Regions from separate parts of the Telluria sp. ZB4P34 genome, predicted to be linked through region 2. Evidence: predicted binding sites of a transcription regulator. Region 2 holds the regulator's gene; each other region holds the start of a gene.
What was found. The regulator sigma-54, encoded in region 2, starts transcription at its own class of promoters, with help from an activator protein. The targets are predictions, from matches to a motif close to TGGCANGNAANCTGCTTT.
Positions count from the first base shown of each region.

Region 1 (3,861 bases), on a different contig from region 2:
TTCCAGGGCACGGCGCGCGCGGCCCAGGAATCGGCCCGGGAACAGCCGCTGCTGATCCTGGCGGCCATCGTCGTCATCTACATCGTGCTGGGCATCCTGTACGAAAGCCTGGTGCATCCGGTGACGGTGCTGTCCACGCTGCCCTCGGCCGGCGTCGGCGCGGTGCTGGCGCTGCTGCTGTTCCGGATGGAGTTCTCGATCATCGCCCTGATCGGGGTCTTCCTCCTGATCGGCATCGTCAAGAAGAACGCCATCCTGATCATCGATTTCGCGCTGGAAGCGGAACGGGCGCGGGGCCTGAGCGCGATCCAGGCCGTGCGCGAGGCCTGCATCCTGCGCTTCCGCCCGATCCTGATGACGACCCTGGCGGCCGCCCTGGGCGCGCTGCCGCTGGCGATCGGCTTCGGCGAAGGCTCCGAACTGCGCCGGCCGCTGGGCGTCGCCATCATCGGCGGCCTGGTCGCCAGCCAGCTCCTGACCCTGCTCACCACCCCGGTGGTCTACGTCCTGCTCGACAGGCTGCGCAAGAAGAAGGCCGACGAGCACGAGCTGACCCGCCATGCCGACCTGGACGATCCTATTCCTGCCAAATAAGACCGACATGCGAACCCATCCCATTTTCCGCCTCCACCTCGCCGCCCTTGCCGCCAGCCTGGCTGCCGGCTGCGCCATCGGCCCGGCCTACCAGCGTCCGGCGACGCCCGAACCGGCGGCCTTCAAGGAAGCCGAAGGCTGGGTGCCTGCCGCGCCCGCCGATGCGCTCGAGCGCGGCCCCTGGTGGCAGCTGTTCGGCGATCCGGTCCTGAACGACCTGGCCGGTGCGATCGCGGTGTCGAACCAGAACGTGGCGGTGGCCGCGGCCAACTATGCGCAGGCACGCGCCCTGGTGCAGCAGGAGCGCGCCGCGCTGTTCCCGAGCCTGAACCTGAGCGTGGGCGGCGAGCGCGCCGGCGTGCGCGGGCAGGGCGCGGACAATGCTTATCGGCTCAACCTCGGCGGCGGCTGGGAGCCGGATGTGTGGGGCCGGCTGCGCGCCGGCGTCACCAGCGCCCGCGCGGGAGCGGAAGCCTCGGCTGCCGACCTGGCCAGCGCGCGCCTGTCGGCCCAGGGCGAGCTGGCCGCCAACTACTTCGCCGTGCGCGCGCTCGATGCGCAGCGCGCCCTGGTCGAGCGCACCATCGCGGGCTACGAGCGCGAGCTGCGGATCACGCAGAACCGCTTCAATGTCGGCATCGTGGCCCGCACCGACGTGCTGCAGGCCGAGACCCAGCTCGCCAACGCCCGCGACGACGCGCTCGGGCTGGCGCGCCGGCGAGCCCAGTTCGAGCACGCCATCGCGATCCTGGTCGGCAGGGCGCCGGCCGAGTTCACGCTCGCGCCGCTGGGCGAATGGCGCGCGACGGTGCCGGCGGTGCCGGTGGGCCTGCCGTCCACCCTGCTGCAGCGCCGTCCGGACATCGCCGCCGCCGAACGCGACGTGGCGGCCGCCAATGCGGAGATCGGCATCGCGCGCTCGGCCTACTTCCCCAACATCGGCCTGTCCGCTTCACTGGGAACGGGCGGCTCGCGGGTCGCCGACCTGTTCTCTGCATCGAACGCCGCCTGGTCCTTCGGGCTGGCGGCCGCGCAGTCGATCTTCAACGCCGGCGCCACCCGCGCCAGCGTCGCGGGCGCCGAGGCCCGGCACCAGGCGGCAGTGGCGCGCTACCGCCAGACGGTATTGAACGCCTTCGCCGACGTGGAAGACCAGCTCACGGCGGTGCGCGTGCTGGAACAGCAGCAGGAACTGCGGCGCGTGGCCTCCGAAGCGGCCGACCGGGTCGAGCAGCAGATCCTGAACCGCTACCGGGCAGGGCAGGTCAGTTATTCGGAAGTCGTGCAGGCCCAGGCGACCGCGCTGAACGCGCGGCGCGCCCTGGTGCAGGTGCAGGCCGACCGGCAGGCGGCGGCGGTGGCGCTGATCCAGGCGCTGGGTGGCGGATGGCGCGCAGCTGGAGAGGCCGGCTGAGTGTCGAAGAATCTGACAAATGCTAACTTTATTGCAATAACCAATTGTATAACTTGTTGATTATTTTCAATTAGTTCCAGCTGGCATTCATCTTGCATTGGCATGGGCGTTCATCCCACAACCGAGGAAACGCCATGAAGACCCTGTCCCGTTCGATCCTTGTCCTTTCGCTCCTGGCTGCAAGCAGCGCCCAGGCCGGCACCGTAACCGTCACCAGCGTGGGCGCCGCGTTCACCACGGATGCCTGGTACCTGACCAATTTCCGCGACAAGTCCAACGGCTATAAGTCGGACACCTTCGCAGGGATCACCGCTGCCAACCCGCGCAATGGCAGCGGATCGGTCGAGATGTCGTCCACCGACGGCAGCGGCAAGGCCGACTATGCCCTTACCTGGGGCTTCGTGGACGGCCGCACGCTCGGCAATGTCGATGTCGTCGGCTTTGACTGGTTCCGCGCCCCCGGCACCTCGGCCGGACACCTGGCGCCGGCCATGCGCCTCCTGTACGACGCCGATGGCGACGCCGGCACGACTGTCGACCGTGGCTACCTCGTCTGGGAGCAGATCTACAACGGCCCGACCGCCCAGAACACCTGGGTTTCCAGCGACCTGGAAAACCAGTATTTCTGGCAGCGCAAGTTCACGCCCGGTACCACGGTGGAGGATTTCGACATCACGCTGGACAACTGGGCCGCCGGGGCGATACCGAACGTGCCCAACGGGACGCCATACGATGTGCTGGGCACCTCGACCGCCATCCTCGGCATCGAGTTCGGTATCGGGTCCGGCTGGGGCGGTACTTTCCGCGGCTTCGTCGACAACGTGCGCATCGGTTTCACCGGCGAGGAAGCGACGACATACAACTTCGAACTTGCCCCTGCAGAGGTGCCGGAACCTGCGAGCATCGCGCTGCTCGGCCTGGGGGCATTCGGCCTCGGCGCGGTGCGTCGCCGCAAGCAGCTCTAAGCAGCTAAACGCAGCTATAGGCAGCGCAGCGCCTGGCGGCCCGTGCATCCGGGGAAAAGATACACGGGCCTTGTCGACAGAAAAATCAGCGGTTGTGCGTGGTGGTGGTCGTGCGGTGATCGTCGTGCTTGCGGCGCAGGCCGAGCAGGCCGGCAAGGCCGAGCAGGCCGATCCAGCCGTAATCGGTGTCGTCGTCGCGCTCGGTCTGGGTGGTCGTGGCGGTACCGGTGTTGGCAGCGTCGCCTCCGGTGTTCTGGGCCGCGGCCGGCAGGGCGCAGGCGAGGGTCAGCGACATGGCGACGAGGGTACGGCAAGCAGCAGGCATTATTTTCTTCATGGTTTTCTCCGTTGGTTGTGAGCGTATCGATGCATTCGCCCAGGTTTATTGCCTTATTTATTGCAACAACAAAGTCAGCTACGTCCAGAAGGTTGGGAACCGTCTTTGACCCAGTATAGACACGCAGGCAAATGGGCTCAGCACGGTACAAATCAGAAATAAACGGCGGGATGCATCATCGTTCCCGCGGATCGAGTCTGCTGTCATCAAGGCCTGTCGCTATCGCTGGTGTCAGGCCACCCGGCAGCCGTCATTACGCCGAAAAACGACCTATGCGGATGTAACAATAGCTATACTCCCGGCTGCATTCATTCGCCTGGGATTCCACCTTGTTCAAATCGATCGTCCTGCCCGTCGCACTGATGGGCGCCGCGAGCGTCGCTGTCGCCGACGAAGGCCAGTGGCAACCGCACCAGCTGCCGCAACTCAAATCCGAACTCAGGCGCATCGGCATCACCATGCCGGCCGAAAAGCTGGCCGACCTCACCAGGCATCCGATGAGCGCCATCGTCTCGCTGGGCGGCTGCTCGGCCTCGTTCGTGTCCCCCGAA
Region 1 covers NZ_JCASIF010000001.1:520,138-523,998, reverse strand. Annotated here, with positions in the region: gene AC56KL_RS02300 (efflux RND transporter permease subunit) at 1-594, shown strand, start outside; gene AC56KL_RS02295 (efflux transporter outer membrane subunit) at 602-2,008, shown strand; gene AC56KL_RS02290 (PEP-CTERM sorting domain-containing protein) at 2,143-2,973, shown strand; gene AC56KL_RS02285 (WGxxGxxG family protein) at 3,059-3,310, opposite strand; gene AC56KL_RS02280 (S46 family peptidase) at 3,640-3,861, shown strand, end outside.
Region 1: AC56KL_RS02290 (PEP-CTERM sorting domain-containing protein) is a predicted target of sigma-54. The motif match lies at 2,090-2,107, and genes of this name have one in related genera.

Region 2 (3,861 bases):
ACCAGCGCCATCAGGCCGCCCAGCTCGGCGCCCGGCACGAACACGTCCGCCAGTCCCACGTACAGCGCGTCGGCGGCGCCGATGGTGAGCCCGGTCAGGCCCAGGTACTGGCCCAGCTGGCCCGGCGCGTGCGACAGGAAATGGCTGCCGCCCACGTCCGGGAACAGGCCGATGTTCACCTCGGGCATCGCCATCTTCGTGCGCTCGGTCACGATGCGCAGGCCGCAGTCCGGGCCGCCCTGGGCGATGCCCATGCCGCCGCCCATCACCACGCCGTCCATCACGGCAATATAGGGCTTCGGATAAAAGTGGATCAGGTGGTTGAGCGCGTATTCTTCGGTAAAGAAGTCTTCCAGCAGCGCGCTGCCGCCAGTCGGGCCCACCTGGCCCATCTCGTGGAAGAAGCGGATATCGCCGCCCGCGCACAGGGCCTTCTCGCTGGTGCTCGTGATGACTACAGCATCGACCCCGGCATCCTCTTTCCATTGCAGCAGGATGGCAGTCAGGTCGCGCACCATGTCGAGCGAGAGGGAGTTCAGGGCTTTCGGCCGGTCGAGCGTAATGACGCCGGTGCGGTTGGCGACGCGGGTCAGGACGTATTCGGTCATGGCAATGTCTGTGATCGAAAAGACATGCATTCTACAGAACATTTGTACAAATCCGGAAGCGGAGAAAAATAACAGGCCTTACAAACGCAAAAAGGGCGCCCCCTCAGACGCCCTTGCTGTTGTGCTACAGCCCGTTCGCAGGAACTGCGTTACGCGGCTTCAGCTTCTCCGATGTCCGGAAGGCGCTTGTGCGCCACGTGGTTATGGTCTTGCAGCATGGATTTGTGTTTTAGAACCTGCCTGTCCAGCCGGTCCATGAGCGTGTCGATCGCCGCATAGAGGTCTTGCGCCGCACTGGCGACATGCAAAATCTTGCCGGATACCTGCAAATTGATTTCGGCTTTCTGCCGTTTCTCTTTTTCAGTGAGGTTATCGATGGCGAGGAACACGTGGGTGTCGATCACATGGTCGAAATGGCGGGTGATGCGCTCGAGCTTATTCTGAACGTATTCACGGATGGCGGGGGTGACTTCGAGATGGTGGCCGCTGATGGTGAGGTTCATACACACTCCTTTGGGAAGGTGCCCTGCCCGCGCCACAAGGTGAGAGTGGGCAGTAGCTTTACAGGGATTTGCGGAGGCTGACGGGCGGAATCTTGAGCGCTTCGCGGTACTTGGCAACCGTCCGGCGCGCAATGACCATACCTTGTTCCCCGAGCATCTCCGCGATCTTGCTGTCGGATAGAGGATTCCTAGGGTCTTCTGCTCCTGTCAATTGCGCTATGAGAGCGCGGATCGCCGTCGAGGAGGCTTCTCCCCCCGCTTCGGTGGCGACATGGCTTCCGAAGAAGTACTTCAGCTCGAACATGCCGTGCGGGGTCAGCATGTATTTCTGCGTTGTGACACGAGAAATCGTGCTCTCGTGTAGGCCTAGTGTATCAGCTATCTCGCGTAAAACAAGAGGGCGCATGGCGACGGCGCCGTGGCTGAAAAAGTTGCGCTGACGCTCGACGATTGCCTCGGCGACACGCAGGATCGTATCGAAACGCTGGCGCATGTTCTTGATCAGCCACTTCGCTTCCTGCAGCTGCGCGCCCATCTGGCTTTCGCTCTTTCCGCCCTTGAGCAGGTTGGCGTACAGGGAGTTCACGCGCAGCTTCGGCATCACTTCCGGGTTCAGTGCTACCTGCCAGCCGTTCTTGGAGCGGCGCACGATCACGTCCGGCACCACGAAATCCGACACGCCCGCGCCAAAAGCCGCGCCGGGATGCGGATTGCACTGGCGGACCACGGCCTGCACTTCGCGCAGGTCCTCGTCGTCGCAGTCGAGCGCCTTTTTGAGCTTGGTGTATTCGCGCTGCGCGAACCAGGTCAGGTAACCCTCGACGATCTTCAGGGCGAGGCGCCGCGTCACCAGGGGCACGCCCGGCATGCGGCGGATCTGCAGCGCCAGGCATTCGGCCGCGCTGCGCGCACCGACGCCGACCGGGTCCAGGCTCTGCACCAGCGCCAGCGCGCAGCGCAGCTCGTCCATCCCGATCTCGAGTTCCTGCGGCAGGCGCGCATGGATCTCGTCCAGCGGCTCGTCCAGGTAGCCGTTGTCGTCGAGCGCATCGATCACGAGTTCGGCCAGTGCGCGGTCGCGCGCGCTGCAGGCGCTCAGGCGGATCTGCTCCGCCAGGTGCTCGCGCAGCGTGATGGAGTCGGCTTCCAGCTGCGGACGGCCGTCCTCGTCGCCGTCGCCGCGTCCGCCGCCCTCGCTGCCCCAGTCCCCTTCGGACTCGCCGCGTTCGGCCTCAAGGCCCTCCTCGTGGCCTTCGGCCTCGGGCTTGGCCTGCTCCTCCTGCTGGCCCGGCTGCGGCGCTTCGCCATTGGCGGGCGCGTTGTTGATCGCGCCGTCGGCCAGCAGGCGCACCGAGCGGTCGAGCGGATCGTCGAGCCGTTCGAGCAGCGGGTTGTCATGCAGGATCTGCTCGATCTCGGCCTGCAGTTCGAGCGTGGACAGCTGCAGCAGGCGGATCGACTGCTGCAGTTGCGGCGTGAGCGCGAGATGCTGCGAGGTGCGGAGCTGCAGGGATTGTTTCATTACATCCTGAAGTGTTCGCCGAGGTAGACGCGCCGGACGGATTCGTCGGCGATGATGTCGTCGGGGCGGCCCGAGGCCAGCACCGCGCCCTGGTTGATGATGTAGGCGCGGTCGCAGATGCCGAGCGTCTCGCGCACGTTGTGGTCGGTGATCAGGACGCCGATGTTGCGCTCCTTCAGGAAGCGCACGATGCGCTGGATCTCGATCACCGCGATCGGGTCCACGCCCGCGAAGGGTTCGTCCAGCAGGACGAAGCGCGGGTTGGTCGCCAGCGCGCGCGCGATCTCCACCCGGCGCCGCTCGCCGCCCGACAGCGACAGCGCCGGGTTCTCGCGCAGCTTCTCGATCTGCAGTTCGGCCAGCAGGGTGTCGAGGCGCTCGTTGATCTGGTCCTTGCCCAGCGGCTTGCCGTCCACCCGCTGCAGTTCCAGCACCGCGCGGATGTTCTCCTCCACCGTCAGCTTCCGGAACACCGAGGCTTCCTGCGGCAAGTAGGACAGGCCCAGCACCGCGCGCCGGTGGATCGGCAGGCTGGAGATGTCGGTGCCGTTGATGTCGATGGTGCCGGCATCGGACGGCACCAGGCCCACGATCATGTAGAACGAGGTGGTCTTGCCGGCGCCATTGGGGCCGAGCAGGCCGACCACTTCGCCGCACTCGACCTGCAACGAGACGTCGCGCACCACCAGGCGCTTGCCGTAGCTCTTCTGCAGGCCCTTGACCAGCAGGGTGCTGCAGCCTTCGCGCGCCGTGGCCTGCGCCGCCGTCATCGATGCCGTCATTGCTTTGCGCCCTCGGCTGGCGCCGTCGCAGTTGAAGGCCTGCGCGGCGCGATGATCAGGGTGCCGCGCCCGCCGCCCACCTTGCTGGTGCCGCTGGCGTCGTTGCGCACCTGCGCCACTTCGCGGCGGTTGTCGTAGGAGACGAATGGCCCCTTGATCTCGTTGGTCATGCGGCCGTTCTCCAGTTCGCGCACTTCGGCATTGGTGAACAGCTTGACCAGCTCGGCGCGCTCGTCGTATTCGATTTTCTGGGCCTGGCCCTCCACCCACAGGTCGGGGCCGCCGTCGCGCTTCTGGCGGAAGGTCGCCAGCTTGCCGTTGCTGGCGGTGAGGGTCACCGTCATATAGCCTTCCGGCGATTCCTTCACCAGGGCGCGGTCGGCCTTGAGCACCAACGTGCCGCGGGTGACGACGACGTTGCCGGTGGCGATGCGGGTCTGGGTGAC
Region 2 covers NZ_JCASIF010000032.1:608-4,468, forward strand. Annotated here, with positions in the region: gene AC56KL_RS23065 (enoyl-CoA hydratase/isomerase family protein) at 1-608, opposite strand, end outside; gene hpf (ribosome hibernation-promoting factor, HPF/YfiA family) at 758-1,111, opposite strand; gene AC56KL_RS23075 (RNA polymerase factor sigma-54) at 1,170-2,633, opposite strand; gene lptB (LPS export ABC transporter ATP-binding protein) at 2,633-3,415, opposite strand; gene lptA (lipopolysaccharide transport periplasmic protein LptA) at 3,412-3,861, opposite strand, start outside.

Region 3 (3,861 bases), on a different contig from region 2:
GCAGGCGCTCGACGAAACGGCTGTCCAGGTATTCAATGGCATCGAACAGGGGAAAGGGGCCTTTTTCGCGCGCCAGTTCGACCGAGGTGGCGTAGGCCGCGTCGCGCAGCGTTTCGGCGATGCGCGCCGCCATCGCCCGGCCCGCGTCGGAATCGTAGCGCAGGCCGAGCATGACGAGGGCGCTGCCCAGTCCCAGGAAACCGAGGCCGATGCGGCGCTTGGCCTGCGATTCGGCAGCCTGCTGCGGCAGCGGCCACTCGGTCGCGTCCAGCACCAGGTCGAGCATGCGCACCCCCACCGCGGCCACTTCGCACATGCGCTCGAAATCGAATCGCGGCTCGGCGCCGAACGGGTCGCGCACGAAGGCGGTGAGGTTGACCGAGCCGAGGTCGCAGCAGCCATAGGCGGGCAGCGGCTGTTCGCCGCAGGGATTGGTGGCGCGCAGTTCTTCCGCATACCAGAGGTTGTTCTCCTCGTTCATGCGGTCGATGAAGAGCACGCCCGGCTCGGCATGGTCATAGGTGGAGGCGATGATCTTGTCCCACAGCGCGCGCGCCGCTACCCGCCGGTAGACCCACAGGCCGTCTTCGCGCAGGTAGGCATCCGCTGCGTCCTCCTCGCCCGGCTCGGCGCGGTGCACCAGCTCGAAGGGCGCGTCCGCCTCCACGGCGTGCATGAAGTCGTCGGTGACGCCGACCGAGATATTGAAGTTGGTGAGCCCGCCTTCGTCCTTGGCGGCGATGAAGCGTTCGATGTCCGGGTGGTCGATGCGCAGCACGCCCATTTGCGCCCCGCGCCGGGCGCCGGCCGATTCCACGGTGCGGCACGAGGCGTCGAAGACCTCCATGTACGAGACCGGGCCGGAAGCGCGCGAGCGGGTGCCGTGGACCTTGCTGCCCATCGGCCGGATGGCGCTGAAATCGTAGCCTACGCCGCCGCCGCGGCGCATGGTCTCGGCGGCCTCCGCCAGGGCGGTGTAGATGCCGGGCAGGCCGTCCTCGCTGCCAGAGATGGAATCGCCCACCGGCTGGACAAAGCAGTTGATGAGGGTGGCCTGCAGGCCAAGGCCGGCGGCCGAGTTGATGCGCCCGGCCGGGACGAAGCCCTGCTCCTGGGCCCAGACGAAGCGCTCCTCGAGCGCGGTGCGGCCGTCGCCATCGAGCCCGGGTTCGAGTGCCGCCAGGGCGCGCGCCACGCGCCGGCGTACGTCGAGGATGCCGGTCTCCTGGCCCTTCGCGTATTTCTCGCGCAGGACGTCGAGCGAGACTTCCTGCGGCGCCAGGGCGCCGGCGGGCTGGTCGATTGCATTCATGGTGCGCTGTGCTCCTGCATGAATGCAAGCGGGTGATTACGGCTTGTCGAGGATGATGTGCGGCGCGGCCGGGTCGGTGGCGCCGGGAATGGCGGCATCGGCAGCCGGGCTGGCGCCGCCGGTGCTGCCGGCAGACGTGAACGTGGAGGAGGCCGGCGCAGCCTGCCCCGCCAGGCGCGATTCCAGCTCCACCACGCGCAGCTCCAGTGCTTCGAGCTTGGCGCGGGTCTTGGCCAGCACCTGGGCCTGGATGTCGAACTCTTCGCGGGTGACGAGGTCGAGCTTCGAGAAGCCCTGGGTCACCATCGCCTTGACGTTGCGCTCGATGTCCTTGGCCGGCGTGCTTTCCAGCGCCTGGTTGATCTTGCCCTGGATGTCGTTGAAGAAGCTGTTCATGTCCATTTCCTTGTGTCTGACCGGTGCACCACCACGGTGCGTCGCCTTCCGCTTTGGTGCGTGGCGCCGCCAGCGGCGCCCGCGGCATGGCTTTCCCGGGTTATTCGAATCGCAAATGGGGCGGATGGCCGGGAAAACAAGCACTCCCGGGCGTCCCGATCGCGTTTTTCATGCTGGCACGCATCCTGCTAAAGAGTTGTCAGGCGTGTAGCAAACAGGATTGTAAACCGCAACAGCCCGCGCCACGCTTGGCTGTTGAATATTAAGGGGAATGTCATGAAGTGCAACACAAGTGCAGCAGCAGTGACCTGGGCCGTGCTGGCCCTTTCCAGTGTCCCTGCGTTCGCGCAAGAAGCGACTCCTGAGCACCAGATCAGCTACAACGCCGCCATCACCAGCGACTACCGTTACCGCGGCCTGTCGCAAACCCGGTTGGACCCGGCGCTGCAGGGCGGCGTCGACTACGTGCACGGCCCGACCGGCCTGTACGTGGGAACCTGGCTGTCCACCATCAAATGGACGAAGGATCTCGGCGGCGACGGCGACATCGAGTGGGACGTCTACGGCGGCAAGCGCGGCAATCTTTCCGAAAACCTCAGCTACGACGTCGGCGGCCTGTACTACTGGTATCCGTCCAACGACCTGAACCCGCGCGCCAATACGTTCGAACTCTACGCGCGCCTGGGCTTCGGCCCGGCCTACGTCAAGTATTCGCACGCGACCACCAACCTGTTCGGCACCGCGAACAGCAAGCGCAGCGGCTACCTGGACCTGGGCGCCGATATCGACGTCTACAACGGCCTCATGCTGAACCTGCATGCCGGGCGCCAGGAAGTGAACAACAACGGCGCGTTCTCGTACACCGACTACAAGGTCGGCCTTACCAAGGACTTCGGCCTTGCCACCGTGTCGCTGGCCTGGATCAAGGCCAGTACCAGTGCCTACCTGAGCCCGCGAGGCGAAAACCTGGGCAAGTCGGCGGCCGTACTGACCGTGTCCAAAACTTTCTAAACGCATCTGAACGCCATAGAGGCAACACCATGAAAATGATTACCGCCATCATCAAGCCCTTCAAGCTGGACGAAGTCCGCGAAGCGCTGTCGGAGATCAACGTGCAGGGCATGACCGTAACTGAAGTCAAAGGTTTCGGCCGCCAGAAGGGCCACACCGAGCTGTACCGCGGCGCGGAGTACGTCGTCGATTTCCTTCCGAAAATCAAGATCGAAGCCGCGGTGGACGACGCCGTGGTCGACCAGGTGATCGACGCCATCTCGGGCGCGGCCCGGACCGGCAAGATCGGTGACGGCAAGATTTTCGTGGCCGACCTCAACCAGGTCATCCGTATCCGTACCGGCGAGACCGGCAACGAAGCACTGTAAGGGGAACCCCATGAAGCTCATTACCAGAATCCTTGCCGGCCTCGCGTGCGCCGGCCTGGCGCTGCCGGCGCTGGCCGCACCCAGCATCAACAAGGGCGACACCGCCTGGATGTTCGTCGCCACGCTGCTGGTCATCATGATGACGATTCCCGGCCTGGCCCTGTTCTACGGCGGCCTGGTGCGCGCCAAGAACATGCTGTCGGTGCTGATGCAGGTGTTCATGGTGTTCTCGCTGGTGATCGTCCTGTGGTGCCTGTACGGCTACTCGCTGGCCTTCACGCAAGGCAACGCCTTCATCGGCGGCTTCGACCGCGTGTTCCTGAACGGCATCTACGATGCCGCCGCGGGCAGCTTCAGCCAGGCCGCCACCTTCAGCAAGGAGACGATGATCCCCGAGTTCATCTTCGTCGCCTTCCAGGGCACCTTCGCCGCCATCACCTGCGCCCTGATCGTCGGCGCCTTTGCCGAGCGCGTGCGTTTCTCGGCCGTGCTGCTGTTCACGGTGCTGTGGTTCACATTCGGCTATCTGCCGGTGGCCCACATGGTCTGGTTCTGGGCCGGCCCGGACGCGATCCAGGACGCTGCCACCCTCGCGACCGTGACCAGTAACGCCGGTTTCCTGTGGCAGCACGGCGCGCTCGACTTCGCCGGCGGCACCGTGGTCCACATCAATGCGGCGGTCGCCGGCCTGGTCGGCGCCTACGTGATCGGCAAGCGCATCGGCCTCGGCCGCGAATCGATGGCCCCGCACTCGCTGACGATGACCATGATCGG
Region 3 covers NZ_JCASIF010000005.1:284,904-288,764, reverse strand. Annotated here, with positions in the region: gene AC56KL_RS12120 (adenosylcobalamin-dependent ribonucleoside-diphosphate reductase) at 1-1,312, opposite strand, end outside; partial or broken gene AC56KL_RS12115 (accessory factor UbiK family protein) at 1,484-1,714, opposite strand; gene AC56KL_RS12110 (TorF family putative porin) at 1,985-2,719, shown strand; gene glnK (P-II family nitrogen regulator) at 2,749-3,087, shown strand; gene amt (ammonium transporter) at 3,098-3,861, shown strand, end outside.
Region 3: AC56KL_RS12110 (TorF family putative porin) is a predicted target of sigma-54. The motif match lies at 1,883-1,900, and genes of this name have one in related genera.